Regions from separate parts of the Streptomyces sp. NPDC101490 genome, predicted to be linked through region 2. Evidence: riboswitches for the same ligand, from Rfam matches in the RefSeq annotation. Region 2 holds a riboswitch; the other holds the start of a gene.
What was found. Region 2 has a riboswitch for cobalamin ahead of ACIRQY_RS29750 (ribonucleoside-diphosphate reductase subunit alpha). Riboswitches for the same ligand answer to the same signal wherever they lie in the genome.
Positions count from the first base shown of each region.

Region 1 (7,517 bases), on a different contig from region 2:
CCCCCGGCAGCAGCTCGGACACCAGACGGCGGCAGGTGCCGGGCGGCGCGCCCGCGTCCGTGTCCGCCGCCGCGCACTCGGCGGCCACCGTGTCGGCGTACAGCAGGTCGCGCGGCTCCTGCGGGACCAGACCGACCTCGCGGATCAGCTCGCGCGGGTCGGTGGTGTGCGGGACGCGGCCCGCGACGAGGACGGTCCCGGAGGTCGGGGCGATCATGCCGACGAGGGCCGAGAGGAGGGTGGACTTCCCGGCGCCGTTACGGCCCATGAGGGCGACGGTCTCACCGGCCTCGACCCGGAGGCCGATCCGGCGCAGGGCCTCGACCCGGCCCCGGCGGACGCCCAGTCCGCTGACGTCCACGAGGGGGGCGGCGGGCACGGGCGCGGCGGTCCGGCGCCGCCGGAACACGGCGAGGCCCCCGCCCCGCGCCTTCCCGGAAGCGGGGCGGAGAGCCGCCCCGGCCGCCCCGGAGGTCCCGGACACCCCGGCCGCTCCGGACACCCCAGCTGCCCCGGGGGTCCCGGCCACCCCACCAGGCGCCCCGGACACTCCAAGCCCCTCCCGTACGGGATCCCCGGGATCCCCGTACGGGAGGGACCGCTCCAGCCCCGCCAGGCGCTCCTTCAGCGGGCCGCTGCGGCGCCGGGCGTCCCGGACGGTCAGTGGCAGGGGCTCCCAGCCCGCGAGGCGGCCGAGTGCCACCACCGGGGGGTGCACCGGGGAGACCGCCATGATCTCCGCGGGCGGGCCCATGAGGGCCTCCGGCAGCAGGATCACCCGGTCCGCGTACTGCACCACCCGCTCCAGGCGGTGCTCGGCGAGCAGGACCGTGGTCCCCAGGTCGTGCACCAGACGCTGGAGCACCGCGAGGACCTCCTCCGCCGCCGAGGGGTCGAGCGCGGACGTCGGCTCGTCGAGGACCAGGACCTTCGGGTGCGGGGTGAGGACGGAGCCGATCGCCACCCGCTGCCGCTGCCCGCCGGAGAGCGTGGCGATCGGCCGGTCGCGCAGCTCGGCCAGGCCCAGCAGGTCGAGGGTCTCCTCGACGCGCCGCCGCATCACGCCGGGCGCCAGGCCCAGGGACTCCATGCCGTACGCCAGCTCGTCCTCGACCGTGTCGGTGACGAAGTGCGCGGACGGGTCCTGGCCGACCGTGCCGACCACGTCGGCCAGCTCGCGCGGGGGGTGGACGCGGGTGTCGCGGCCGTCGACGGTGACCCGGCCGGTGAGGGTGCCGCCGGTGAAGTGCGGGACGAGCCCGGAGACCGCGCCGAGCAGGGTCGACTTGCCGACCCCGGAGGGGCCGACGAGCAGCACCAGCTCGCCCTCGGGGACGGTGAGGTCCAGGTTCCGCAGGACGGGCCCGGCGTGGTCCTCGTAGGTCACCGAGACGTTCTCGAAGCGGATCACGCGTTCTCCTTGGGAACGGGGGCCACGAACGCGGGCAGCAGGCCCACCAGGACCGAGAGCGCGGGCCACAGCGGCAGCTGCGGCGCGGTCAGGGGCACGACCCCCGGGTGCAGGGCCTCGGGCGCGTAGGCGTTCGCCCGGATCATCAGGACCGCGACGGCCGCCCCCGAGCCCGCGACCAGCCAGGCGCGGACGTCCCACCGGTCCGGCCGGTACCGGGTGCGGACCGTCCGGCGCCCGCCGAGCCGCAGCCCGGCCATCGCCGCGAGCAGCCCCACGCCGAGCAGCGGCAGGCCGTACCGGGCGCCCTCGGCGGCGAGCAGCCCGTACGTACCGGCGCAGACGCCGAGCAGCCCGCCCAGGGTGAGCAGGTTCGTGGTGCGCCGTACGGACGCCGGGACGTGCGCGGTCCGCCCGTATCCCCGGGCGTCCATCGACGCGGCGACCGCGACCGAGCGTTCCAGGGCGCCTTCGAGGACCGGCAGGCCGATCTGGAGCACCGCCCGGACCCCGCCGGTGGGGCGTCCGCGCAGCCGCCGGGCGGTCCGCAGCCGGGCCACGTCCGTGACCATGTTCGGCGCGAAGGTCATCGCCACGACGACGGCGACCCCGGCCTCGTACAGGGCGCCCGGCAGCGACTTCAGCAGCCGCGCCGGGTTGGCGAGCGCGTTCGCCGCGCCCACGCAGATCAGCAGGGTCGCCAGTTTGGCGCCGTCGTACAGCGCGAAGAGGAGTTGCTCGGCGGTCACCCGGCCGCCGATGCGGATGCCCTGAGCCCAGTCGGGCAGCGGCACCTCGGGCAGGGTGAACAGCGGGTGGCTGCCGGGCACGGGGGAGCCGAGGAGCAGCGAGAAGACGACCCGCAGGGCGACGACGAACAGGCCGAGCTTGACGAAGGCGCCGTACGAGCGGGCCCAGGGCGCGTCGGTGCGGCGGGCCGCGACGACGTATCCGGAGACGCCGACGATCAGTCCGAGCAGCAGCGGATTGGTGGTGCGGGAGGCGGCGACGGCGAGCCCGAGCGCCCACAGCCACCAGGCCCCGGCGTGCAGCGCGTTGCCCCGGTCGGCCTCGGGGGCGCGCAGCACGGAGGACGGCCGCCGGGTGCGGGGGCCGTCCTGCGGGGCGGGGCGCGTCCGGGCGCGCCCCGCCCCTGCCGGGTTCGTCATGCCGGGATCATCCGCGGTGGCGGGCCTTCCAGATCGCCGCGCCGCCGAGGGCGAGGACGGCCGCGCCTCCGGCGAGCACGCCGAGGGACGGGCCGCCGCCCTCGCCGCCGGAGGAGGCGGCCGGAGCGGCGGTCGCGGTGGCGCCCGGCGTGGCGGACGGGTCGCCCGCCTGTTCGGCGACCTGTTCGCCGCAGCCGCGCGCGGGGTAGCCCGCGATCCCGCAGATCATGGCGGCGCTGTCGTACCGGAGGGGGGCGGCGACGGCGGCCAGCGCCTCCGCGGCCGTGGCGTCCCGGCGGACCTCGGCGCAGCCGGTCGTGACCGGCTCCGGGGGCGGGGTCTCGCCGGGCGGGGCGTCCCGGGGGCCGCCGGAGTCCACGACGACCGCGACGCGCTTGGCGCCGTCCCCGGCCGCCTTCGCTCCGCAGATCCCGGCGAAGTCGGGGGCGGCGGAGGGCCGGGAGGTGTCGTCGGTGCCGCTGCTGACCGCGAAGCGGAAGCCGATGACGTCGCCGTCGGCGGGGCGGGCGGTGGCGGGGCCCTGGGTGGCGTACGCCCAGGGCTTGCCGCCGTCGCCCTGCCAGAACGACCAGTAGCGGTATCCGGCGGCCTGCGCGGGCGCCGCCGCGACCCCGGCGAGGGTGAGCAGGGCTCCGGCGGTGGCGCCCGCGAGCCGGGCGCCCCTTCTCCGTGAGACGGTCACTTCCTGCGGCCGCTCACGAGGAAGCCGATGCCGACGCCCACGACCGTGCCGATGCCGATGATCCACCAGACGTCGAAGCCGGAGTTCTCGTCGTCGCTGGTGGAGGAGGCGGAGGTGTCGGGGGTCTTGGGCGCGGGCCCGGTGGCGTTGAGCTGCTCGACGAGGTCGGTGGTGCCGAACTCGCGGGGGTCGGTGTCGGTGGCGCGGGCGGCGAGGACCAGCTGCGCGTACGCGGCCGGGCCGCCTTCCTTCGCCCAGCCCGCGGAGTTCTTCTCCAGCCATTCCAGGGCGGGCTTGGCCTCCTTGGCGGCGCCGGAGGCGGCGAGCGCGACGACGGCGTCGGCGGTGTTGCCGACGTCGGGCCGCTCGGTGGTGTCGGTGGCGCCGGGCATCGGCGGCAGGATGAGGTGGCCGGTCTTCGCGAGGGCCTTCGCCAGGTAGGAGGCGCCGTTGAGGGCGGCCCGCTCGGCGGTCGGCTTGGTCAGGTCGGCGCAGCTGGGGGGCTGCTCGGGGGAGGCCTTGGTGGCGACGGGGCTCTTGCCGAGTCCGGCGAGGGTGGCGGCGGCGGTGGCGTCGGCGTTCGCGAGCAGCTCGCCGTTCTTGCCGGGCTGGTACGCGAAGGCGCCCGCGCCGTCCTTGTCGGAGCAGGGCAGCGCGAAGGTGAGGAGCGCGTCGTAGGGGGTGCGGCCCTCGGCGGAGGTGTACGAGCCGGGCTTGACGCCGGTCGCGGCGAGGGCGCCGATGACGATCGAGGTGGAGTTGGCGTCGCTGGGGCCGCCCGCTCCGTAGCCCCAGCCGCCGTCCTTGTTCTGGACGGTCCTGAGCCAGCCCGTGCCCGCCTTGACGGCCTCGTCGAGCTTCTTCGGGTCGGCGGCCTGGCGGCGGACGGCGTCGAGCGCCTGCACGGCGACGGCGGTGGCGTTGGTGTCCCGCATCGTCTTGGCGTCGCAGGGCTTGCCGGTGTCGGGGCGGTAGGAGGCGAACGAGCCGTCGTCGCACTGCTGGCCGAGCAGCCAGTCCACGGCCCGGTCGGCGGGCTGGTAGCCGGTGGCGCGCTGGGCGAGGAAGGCGAGGGACTGGCGCCAGACACCGTCGTACGTGGGGTCCTTGGTGCCGTACAGGCCGGGCGAGGGGGTGGCGGCGGGGGCCGAGGGGGAGGGTGCGGCGGTGGCCGCTCCCGCGGCTGCGGTGCCGAGCAGCACGGCGGCGGTGAGCGCGGCGGCGCCGTTGCGGACGGTGATCATGGGGCCCTCTCCTGCGGCCGGTCACCGGCACGCCTCGGGGGCACCTGGCTCCGGCTCCGTATTCCTCGACGGTGCCGCGGTCACGTCCCGTGCGGGGCATTCCGACTCGCTGTCCGGGGGACAGCTCTACGGCTGCGGGGTCAGTGCCGGATTCGCACCGGCTTCCCCCCGTACGGGCATGATGACGACCGGGTCAGTCTACCGGCCCGTAGGGAGGGCGCCCGGCGGGTGCGGGCCGCCCCGCACGGGCCCGTGGGCGGCTCGGGTGCGGCTCGCGCGGGGCTCGTAGGGGCAGGTGCGCGGGTTCACACGGCCGGGTGCGCGGGCTCATACGGCCAGGTAGGTGACCGGATCGGTGCCGGGGACGGCTTCGGCGCGGCCCTGTTTGACGAGTCTGCGCAGGTGCGCCTCGGCCTCGCTGACGGCGATGTTGCGGGAGGCGTGGGGGATGCGGTCCCAGGGGCGGTTCCACTCCATGCGCTCGGCGAGCTGCCAGGGGGTGAGGGGGACGGCGAGGAGCGCGAGGAGTCCGGCGAGCCGTTCCTCGTGGTGGTCGAGGAGGGCGCGGACGCGTCCGGCGGCGTCGGTGAAGGCGTGCTGGTGGGCGGGGAGGACCTCGGCGACGCCGAGGCGGCCGACGCGTTCGAGGGAGTCGAGGTAGTCGCCGAGCGGGTCGGTGGCGGCGGTCGCGTCGTCGGGGTCCTCGTACAGGCCGATGTGCGGGGAGATCCCGGGCAGCAGGTGGTCGCCGGAGAAGAGGCGGCCGTGGCCGGGGAGCCCGGCGGGGTGCTCCTCCTCCAGGTGGAGGCAGACGTGGCCGGGGGTGTGGCCGGGGGTCCAGACGGCGCGCAGTCTGCGTCCGGCGAGGCCGAGGAGTTCGCCGGGGACGATCTCGCGGTCGGGGAGGGCGGCGCGCAGCCCGGGGAGGGTGGTGGCGCGGCCGGAGTCGCGGGCGGCGCGCAGCGGGGCGAGGTGGTCCTCGGGGGCGCCGACGGCGGTGAGCTTGCGGGCGAGGTAGTCGAGCCAGGTGCCGGGCCGGGACTCGCGGGTGCGGCGGACCACGGCGGTGTCGGCGGCGTGCATGGCGATCCAGGCGCCGGACTCCTCGCGGACCCGGCCGGAGAGTCCGTGGTGGTCGGGGTGGTGGTGGGTGATGACGACGCCGTGGACGTCGGCGGGGGCGATGCCGAGGGCGGCGAGTCCGCCGGCGAGTTCGGCCCAGGAGGCGGGGTCGTCCCAGCCGGTGTCGACGAGGACCGGGCCCCGGTCGGTGTCGAGGACGTGGACGAGGGTGTGGCCGAGGGGGTTGTCGGGGATGGGCACCCGGAGGGACCAGACGCCTCCGCCGTGCTCGGTCACCTGGGGCGTGGATTCCTGCATGGGTCCTCGTCTCTCCACGGCGGTGCGGGGGTGCTCGACCGTTGCCCATCATAACTAGAACTGACAGTTCGTCAGAATGGCCTGTGCTGGATTGACTTCGACCTGTCGGGACCTGCGGTTTTGACCGTCGTGGTTGGTCGTTGTTGGTCACCCTTGGGCACCCTCGCACGGCCCACAGACGGCCCAGCCCCGCCGACCTTCTCCGGTCGACGGGGCTGGGCCGTGAAGCGCGAACGCTAGGTGGAGGGCATCGTGCTGGCAGGGGACAGGGGTTCGTCGGGTCGACTCAGCTCCCCCACGGGTCGCTGCGCCAGCCAGCCCGAACGGCGATGCTCCGGTGACTCGGTGCGTACGTGCGTGAACCCGAGCCGCTCGTAGTAGGCATGGAGCCCCGTGTTCGTACGCCACGTGTCGATGCGGACCCAGCTCCGCCCCTCCAGCGCGGCCAGCTGTGAGGCCCAATCCACGATGCGGGCACCAAGATTCCGCCCCGCCGCGACCCGAGAGACGATCAACTTGTAGAGGTAGAGCGCCGATTCGGGTTGGTCGTCGTCGGTCCAGAAGTCGCGGTCCACAGGCCCTCGACTCACCGTCGCGACGATCGCGTCGGACGGGTCGACCACCACCCACGCACGCCCGTCATCGATCGACTGGTGCCACTTGCCGATCGCTCGCGCGCCCGTCTCCGGGTCGCTCCATTGGTCCGTGCCCTTGGTGCCGAGCCACTGTTCCGCCTCCGTGCGGAGCGCCATGAGCGCGGGCACGTCGGCCGGTCGGGCGGGTCGGATACGGAGATCAGTCGGTTGCGACTTCATAGAGGATCTTGTGCCTATCTCCGGGGAGGATGGTGACCATGCAGCGCAGCGGCTTACCGTCTGCGTCGTAGCCGGTCCGGGTGTGCTCCGCGATCGGCGTCGCGGCGGGGAGCGCCAGCCGCTCGGCCTCGCGGTGTGTGGGCATCCGCACCGAGATCTCGTCCACGTACTTCGTCTGAACGAGGCCGACGGACGCGAGGATGCCGCCGGGTGCCGACACATCACGTGGCTCCATCAGCGGAGTGCCGGCCACCAGCTCCTGGGGGAAGTAGCTGTCAGCGAGGGCGTACGGCCGGTTGTCGACGTACCGCACTCGCTGGCGGAGGACCGCGAGGCCGCCCTTGGGGAGGTTCAGTGCGGCGCCGACGTGTTGGGGTGGCTCCACGATCGAAACGCTGATCTCCTGGCGCGGAGTCTTCCCCTCGGCCTCCACAGCGCTGGCCCACTGGTCTCCGGCGGTCCTGCCGTCGACAGCGGTTTCGTGGCGGCTCCGGCTTTCGAGAGTGCTCCAGTTCCATACGACCGGGGGGTAGTCCTCGCGGACATACTTCCCCTGACCCTGGCCAGTGACCACGAGCCCTTCGTCCACCAGGACGCGCACTCCGGCTCGAACGGTCTCACGGCTGTAGCCGTACTGGGCCATCATTTTGGACTCGCTTGGCAGCGGGTCTCCCGGCGACAGGTCGCCGCTCTCGATTCGATCGCGCAGGTCAGCGGCAATTTCCTGCGCCTTGGTCAGTCCTCGTCGCATGGCGACCTTCCTACGTGGTCCGACACTCCTCCATACAAGTTAGA
Region 1 is NZ_JBIWNI010000003.1:634,501-642,017, reverse strand. It holds gene ACIRQY_RS10535 (ABC transporter ATP-binding protein) at 1-1,411, opposite strand, end outside; gene ACIRQY_RS10530 (energy-coupling factor transporter transmembrane protein EcfT) at 1,408-2,580, opposite strand; gene ACIRQY_RS10525 (SCO2322 family protein) at 2,588-3,283, opposite strand; gene ACIRQY_RS10520 (prenyltransferase/squalene oxidase repeat-containing protein) at 3,280-4,527, opposite strand; cobalamin riboswitch at 4,601-4,723, opposite strand; gene ACIRQY_RS10515 (MBL fold metallo-hydrolase) at 4,855-5,907, opposite strand; gene ACIRQY_RS10510 (GNAT family N-acetyltransferase) at 6,144-6,722, opposite strand; gene ACIRQY_RS10505 (GntR family transcriptional regulator) at 6,703-7,473, opposite strand.
Region 1: linked by a shared signal. The riboswitch ahead of ACIRQY_RS10520 (prenyltransferase/squalene oxidase repeat-containing protein) and the one ahead of ACIRQY_RS29750 (ribonucleoside-diphosphate reductase subunit alpha) in region 2 are both predicted to bind cobalamin.

Region 2 (7,517 bases):
GTGGGGTCCGGGACTAGAAGTCCTCGTCCAGGTCCACCGAGCCCTCGACCGCCACCTGGTAGGCGGACGGGCGGCGTTCGAAGAAGTTGGTGAGTTCCTGGACGCCCTGGAGTTCCATGAAGGCGAACGGGTTCTCGGAGCCGTAGACCGGGGGGAAGCCCAGGCGCTGGAGGCGCTGGTCGGCGACGCACTGGAGGTACTCGCGCATCGACTCGGTGTTCATGCCGGGCAGGCCCTCGCCGCACAGGTCGCGGCCGAACTGCAGCTCCGCCTCGACGGCCTCCTTCAGCATGTCCGTGACCTGCTGCTGGAGGGCGTCGTCGAAGAGCTCCGGCTCCTCCTTGCGGACGGTGTCCACGACCTCGAAGGCGAAGTTCATGTGCATCGTCTCGTCACGGAACACCCAGTTGGTGCCGGTGGCCAGGCCGTGCAGCAGGCCGCGGGACCGGAACCAGTACACGTACGCGAAGGCGCCGTAGAAGAACAGGCCCTCGATGCACGCGGCGAAGCAGATCAGGTTCAGCAGGAAGCGGCGGCGGTCGGAGGCCGTCTCCAGCTGGTCGATCTTCTCGACCGAGTCCATCCACTTGAAGCAGAACTGCGCCTTCTCGCGGATGGAGGGGATCTCCTCGACCGCGTCGAAGGCCGCCGCGCGGTCCGCCGGGTCGGGCAGGTACGTGTCCAGGAGGGTCAGGTAGAACTGGACGTGCACGGCCTCCTCGAAGAGCTGGCGCGAGAGGTAGAGCCGCGCCTCGGGGGAGTTGATGTGCTTGTACAGCGTCAGGACCAGGTTGTTCGACACGATCGAGTCGCCGGTCGCGAAGAACGCGACGAGCCGGCCGATCATGTGCTGCTCGCCCGGGGTGAGCTTGGCGAGGTCGGCGACGTCCGAGTGGAGGTCGACCTCCTCGACCGTCCAGGTGTTCTTGATCGCGTCCCGGTAGCGCTCGTAGAAGTCCGGGTAGCGCATCGGGCGGAGGGTCAGCTCGAAGCCCGGGTCGAGGAGGTTCTTCTGTTCGTCGGTGCTCATTACTGGCAGGCCTCGCAGGACTCGGGGTTTTCCAGGGAGCAGGCGACCGCGTCGGGGTCGGCGGCCTGCTGGACGGGGATGGTGGCCGGGGCGGCGGCCGACGCCTGGGCGGCGCGGGCGATCCGGGTGGCCGGGCGGGAGCGCAGGTAGTACGTCGTCTTCAGGCCCTGCTTCCAGGCGTACGCGTACATCGACGACAGCTTGCCGATGGTGGGCGTCTCCAGGAACAGGTTCAGCGACTGCGACTGGTCCAGGAACGGGGTCCGGGCGGCGGCCATGTCGATCAGGCCGCGCTGCGGGATCTCCCAGGCGGTGCGGTACAGCTCGCGCACCTCGGCCGGGACCCAGCTGAAGCCCGCGACGGAGCCGTTGGCGTCGCGCAGCGCCTCACGGGTCGGCGCGTCCCACACGCCGAGCCGCTTCAGCTCGTCGACCAGGTAGGAGTTGACCTGGAGGAACTCGCCGGACAGCGTCTCGCGCTTGAACAGGTTGGAGACCTGCGGCTCGATGCACTCGTAGACACCGGCGATCGACGCGATGGTCGCGGTCGGCGCGATGGCGAGGAGGAGGCTGTTGCGCATCCCGGTGACGGCGATCCGCGCGCGCAGCGCCGTCCAGCGCTCCGGCCAGTTCAGCTCCACGTCGTAGTGGTCCGGGTGCAGCACGCCCCGGGCGGTACGGGTGGCCTCCCAGGCGGGGACCGGACCGTTGCGCTCGGCGAGGTCGGCGGACGCCTCGTACGCGGCGAGCATGATCCGCTCGGCGATCCGGGTGGAGAGCGCGCGGGCCTCGGGGGAGTCGAACGGCAGCTTCAGCTGGAAGAAGACGTCCTGGAGGCCCATCGCGCCCAGGCCCACCGGCCGCCAGCGGGCGTTGGAGCGGCCCGCCTGCTCGGTCGGGTAGAAGTTGATGTCGACGACCCGGTCGAGGAAGGTGACGGCCGTGCGGACGGTGGCGTCCAGCCGCTCCCAGTCGATGCCGCCGTCGACGACGAACGAGCCGAGGTTGACCGAGCCGAGGTTGCAGACGGCGGTCTCGCCGTCGTCGGTGACCTCCAGGATCTCCGTGCAGAGGTTGGAGGAGTGGACGGTGTGACCGGGCAGGGCGGTCTGGTTGGCCGTCCGGTTCGAGGCGTCCTTGAAGGTCATCCAGCCGTTGCCGGTCTGCGCCAGGGTCCGCATCATCCGGCCGTACAGGTCACGGGCGGGCATGGTCTTGCGGGCCAGCCCGGCCGCCTCGGCCTTGCGGTAGGCGGCGTCGAACTCCTCGCCCCACAGGTCGACCAGCTCGGGGACGTCCGCCGGGGAGAACAGCGACCACTCGGCGTCCGCGTTGACCCGGCGCATGAACTCGTCCGGGATCCAGTGCGCCAGGTTCAGGTTGTGGGTGCGGCGCTGGTCCTCGCCGGTGTTGTCGCGGAGCTCCAGGAACTCCTCGATGTCGGCGTGCCAGGTCTCCAGGTAGACGGCTGCGGCGCCCTTGCGGCGACCGCCCTGGTTCACGGCGGCGACGGAGGCGTCGAGGGTCTTCAGGAACGGCACGATGCCGTTGGAGTGTCCGTTGGTGCCGCGGATCAGCGAGCCCCGGGCGCGGATGCGGGAGTACGAGAGCCCGATGCCGCCGGCGTGCTTGGAGAGCCGCGCGACCTGGTGGTAGCGGTCGTAGATGGAGTCCAGCTCGTCCTGCGGGGAGTCGAGCAGGTAGCAGGAGGACATCTGCGGGTGGCGGGTGCCGGAGTTGAAGAGCGTCGGGGAGGACGGCAGGTAGTCGAGGCGGCTCATCAGACCGTAGAGGGCCGCGACCTCGTCGAGGGCGCGGGCGCTCTCGTCCTCGGCGAGACCGCAGGCCACGCGCAGCATGAAGTGCTGGGGGGTCTCGATCACCTTGCGGGTGATCGGGTGGCGCAGCAGGTAGCGCGAGTAGAGGGTGCGCAGACCGAAGTAGCCGAAGCGGTCGTCGCCCGCCGGGTCGATCGTCGCGTCGAGCCGGTCGGCGTGGGCGGCGACGAGGTCGGCGGTGCGGTCGGCGATCAGGCCCTCGCGGTGGCCGACGGCCACGGACGAGGAGAAGGCCACGGAGCCCTGGGAGGCGGCCTCGTCGGCGATGGTGATCGTCAGGAGCCGGGCGGCGAGCCGGGAGTACGCGGGGTCCTCGGCGATCAGCCCGGCGGCCGCCTCGGTGGCCAGCTCGCGCAGCTCCGCCTCGTCCGCGGCGGCGCTGCGGCCGCGGAGCGCGGCGGCGGCGACCTTGCCGGGGTCGGTGTCGGGGAGGTCGGCGGTGAGGGCGGTCAGGGTCCGCAGCAGTACGGTCCCGGGGGCGTCGCTCTCGATCGCGGAAGCCTCGGCGGTCACCGGATGGGCGGGCGCGATGGTCACGTGGGGGCTCTCCCTCGCTCGGCTCGGGGCCGCGGCGGGAAGGCGGGCGGGCGGCTCTCCGGGCAGGCCGGGCGCGCCGCGTCCACCGGCCCATTCCGCGAGGCCCGGACGTCTGTGGCACCCGGAACGGACGGACCGGGCGCACCGCCGGCAGGTCTTCGGACTCACATCGTGCGGACGTCGTATCCGTACGAAGTACACCGTTGCGGGACAGTTCCGGATTCGCGCCGGATTCCCCTGCGTCGACAGCGAGGACGAGCATACATGTGGGGGGCGCCGCTTGCGGCACCCCCCACATGTTGTGTCGCGCCGTGGCCTCAGAACTCCAGGGCGTAGGTGCGCAGGAGGTGGTCGGAGACCGGCGCCCAGTCCCGTTCGGGGGTGCGGACGAAGCCCATCCGTTCGTATATCCGGTGGGCGGAGACCATGAGGTCGGCGGTGGAGAGCACGAGCCGGACGCAGCCGGGGAGGGCCCGCGCCCGGTCGGCGCAGGCCCGGACGAGGGCCTCCCCGACGCCCCTGCCCCGGGCGTCCGGGGCGACCACGAGCATCCGGAACTCGGCCTCGCCCGCGACGGCGATGTCCGCCCAGGGGGTGTCGCCGGGGGCGAAGGTCACTCCGCCGACGATCCGGCCGTCGGCGTCGACGGCGACGAGCACCTCGGCCTCGCGGGCCCGCCGCGCGGTGTCGCGGAGCACGTCCAGGTAGAAGTCGTCCTCGCCGTGCAGCAGCAGCCCGTCGTTCAGATAGGTCAGCCCGGTGAGGTCGCCGAGCTCCGCGTGTTCCTCGGGCCGTACCGCCCTGATCGTGAAGTCCATGGAGGCAGTGTGCCTCCCCGGGGGCACGGGGGAGGGGCCCGGGTTCCCCTCGCGGGAGTCCCGGGCCCCTCGGGCGTGGCGGCGGGTCAGTGGCTTCCGGCGCCGACCGGCGGGAGGTCCTTGACGCCGCGGTCGCCCGCGTCGGCCGTGTAGTCGCCCGGGGAGGTCTGGTCGACGCCCTCGGGGGCCTTGAGGGCCTTGAGGACGAAGGTGAGGACCACGGTCACCACGAGGTTGAGGACGAAGGCGGTGAGTCCGATGTAGCCGATCTCGCCGATGCCGGGTATCGCCGCGGAGGAGCCGCCGAAGTGCTTCTGGGTGGGGCTGGCGACGCCGTACGCGGCGACCGTGCCGTAGACCATGCCGACGGCCCAGCCGCCGAGCAGCGCCCAGCGGTGGAACCAGCGGGTGAACAGGCCGCCGACCAGGGCCGGGAAGGTCTGCAGGATCCAGATGCCGCCGAGCAGCTGGAAGTTGATCGCGACGGTCTTGTCCATGGTGAGGACGAAGGCGAGGGCGCCGACCTTGACCAGGAGGGAGACCAGCTTGGAGACCTTGGTCTCCTGGGCGGGGCTCGCGTCCGGTCTGATGAAGTCCTTGTAGATGTTGCGGGTGAAGAGGTTGGCGGCGGCGATGGACATGATCGCGGCCGGGACGAGCGCGCCGATGCCGATGGCGGCGAACGCGACGCCCGCGAACCAGTCGGGGAACATCGTCTCGAAGAGCTGCGGGATGGCGAGCTGGCCGTTCTTCACCTGGATGCCCGCGGCGATGGCCATGAAGCCGAGCAGCGCGAGCAGGCCCAGCATCAGCGAGTACAGCGGCAGGATGGTGGTGTTGCGGCGGATGACCTCGCGGCTCTTCGACGACAGCGTCGCCGTGATGGAGTGCGGGTACATGAAGAGCGCGAGCGCCGAGCCGAGCGCGAGCGTCGCGTACGTCCACTGGCCCGCCTCGCCGGGCACCAGCGTGCCGCGCGGCTTGTCGGTCGCCGGGTTGGTCTGCGCGTACGCCTCGCCCGCCCTGGCGAAGATCTCGTCGAAGCCGCCGAGCTTGATCGGGATGTAGATGATCGCCACGGCGATGACGATGTAGATCAGGGTGTCCTTGACGAACGCGATCAGCGCGGGCGCGCGCAGCCCCGAGGAGTAGGTGTACGCGGCCAGGACGCCGAAGGCGATCAGCAGCGGCAGGTCCTTGATGAACCAGTGGGTGGTCTCGCCGCCGCCGAGGCCCATCACGTCCAGGACCGCCTGGATGCCGACGAGCTGGAGCGCGATGTACGGCATGGTGGCGAGGATGCCGGTGACCGCCACCGCCAGGGAGAGCCCCTTGGAGTCGAAGCGTCCGCGCACGAAGTCCGAGGTGGTGACGTACCCGTGCTTGTGCGAGACCGACCAGAGGCGCGGCAGGAAGGTGAAGATCAGCGGGTAGACCAGGATCGTGTACGGGACGGCGAAGAAGCCGGCCGCGCCCGCCGCGTAGATGGCCGCGGGGACGGCGACGAAGGTGTACGCGGTGTAGAGGTCGCCGCCCAGCAGGAACCAGGTGACCCAGGTGCCGAACGAGCGTCCGCCCAGGCCCCATTCGTCGAGGCTGTTCTCGTCCTCGGCCTTGCGCCAGCGCGCGGCGAGGAAGCCCATGACCGTGACGGCCACGAAGAAGAAGATGAAGACGGCGAGTGCGACGCCGTTCACGCCGTCCTTCATCGCGCGTCACCTCCCTTGCGGGCACGCTGGTCGTTCTGCCACAGCTTGTACGCGATCATGGTGAGCGCGGTCGAGACGACCACCCAGAGCATCTGGTACCAGTAGAAGAACGGGATGCCCCCGAGCAGGGGTTCGGTCTTCGCGTAGGACCCCACCCAGAGCATCGCCACGAACGGCGCGATCAGGCAGAGCGCGATCACCACCCGCAGGGGGGTGATGGTCGGTTGTTTCCCTTGTGTCTCTTCCGGCATGGCGATTCCGTCCCCTCACTGATCACCTCGGCAAGTGCTGGGGAAATCTAGGGGACGCCTCCGGTCCCACGGAACCCCTGTCCGTATAACGGAAGGGACTCCGTGGCGGCCGGGTGCGCCGGCCCCCGGGCCGGGCGAGGGCCGTGACGGGGGGCCGGGGTTCAGAGCCAGCCCTCCTTGGTGGCGCGGACTCCCGCCTCGAAACGGCTGCGCGCGCCGAGCCGGTTCATCAGGTCGGAGCTCATCCGGCGCACGGTCCGCAGCGACACCCCGAGGCGCCGGGCGGCGATGTCGTCCGTGCAGCCGATCCCCAGCAGCATGAGCAGCTCCCGCTCCTGCGGGGAGAGCGCGTGCTCGTCGCGGCGCGGGGCCTCGCCGAAGGGGGTGCCCGCCTCCCACAGCCGGTCGAAGAGCACCACGAGCGCGTGCACCAGACCGGGACTGCGGACCTCCAGGGCGCCCGCGCGGCCGTCCTGGGGGTCGACCGGGACGAGCGCCGCCTCGCGGTCCACGATCACCATGAGCATCGGGACCACGGGCACGGTCCGCGCCTCGCCGCCCAGGTCGCAGTACCAGCGCACGTACTCGGCGGTCGGCGGGTCGTTGCGGAAGCTCTCCTGGTAGATCGACCGGATCTTCACCCCGCGTTCCAGGGCGAGTTGGTCGAGCGGCTGGCTCGCGTCCATGGTGTCGGGGAGCTGGGCCCCGCCGGGGAGCAGCGAGAAGCATTCGGTGCGGGCGTTCGCGGCGAGGTCCTCCAGACGCTCGCGGACGTTCTCCAGGCCCGTCACCCGGTGCACCACGTCGTGTCGCGCCGCGCCCCTGGTGTGGTCGGCGTACGTGGTGAGGATGTCCGCCACGGTCCGCTGGGCGCGTTCGACCTGGCGCCGTCTCCGGCTCAGATCGGCCTCGGCGCGGGAGAGCAGGAACGAGAAACCGACCTCGGGGTCGAACGGAAGGGCTTCCCCCGGTCCCTCCATGGCGACGAGCCGTGCCTCCGCGAGGCGCCCCAGTGCCTCGCGGACCTGTTCCTCCGGCCAGTCGAGCGTGCGGGCCATGTCCGTGACCCCGTACTCGGGCCGTTCGAGCATGAGCCGGTACAGGGTCTCGGCGGACCGTTCTATGCCCAGAGCCTCCAACAAGGTGACTTCCCCCCGGAATAGTCCCGTGTGTGCCGCTGACGCTCGGTGCCTGACCGCGCGGCCCCTGTGATCGTAGGCGGCGGATCGGGTCTAGGCCTAGACCAATTGACGGGCTTGGTCAGGTACGGAGTTCAGCCACCGGCTGTCCGGTCGAAGCCCTGTGCAATCCGGCCAGGTGATCCAGGATGGTCT
Region 2 is NZ_JBIWNI010000023.1:66,148-73,664, forward strand. It holds gene ACIRQY_RS29745 (ribonucleotide-diphosphate reductase subunit beta) at 14-1,030, opposite strand; gene ACIRQY_RS29750 (ribonucleoside-diphosphate reductase subunit alpha) at 1,030-3,405, opposite strand; cobalamin riboswitch at 3,537-3,680, opposite strand; gene ACIRQY_RS29755 (GNAT family N-acetyltransferase) at 3,723-4,223, opposite strand; gene mctP (monocarboxylate uptake permease MctP) at 4,310-5,932, opposite strand; gene ACIRQY_RS29765 (DUF3311 domain-containing protein) at 5,929-6,183, opposite strand; gene ACIRQY_RS29770 (LuxR C-terminal-related transcriptional regulator) at 6,345-7,325, opposite strand.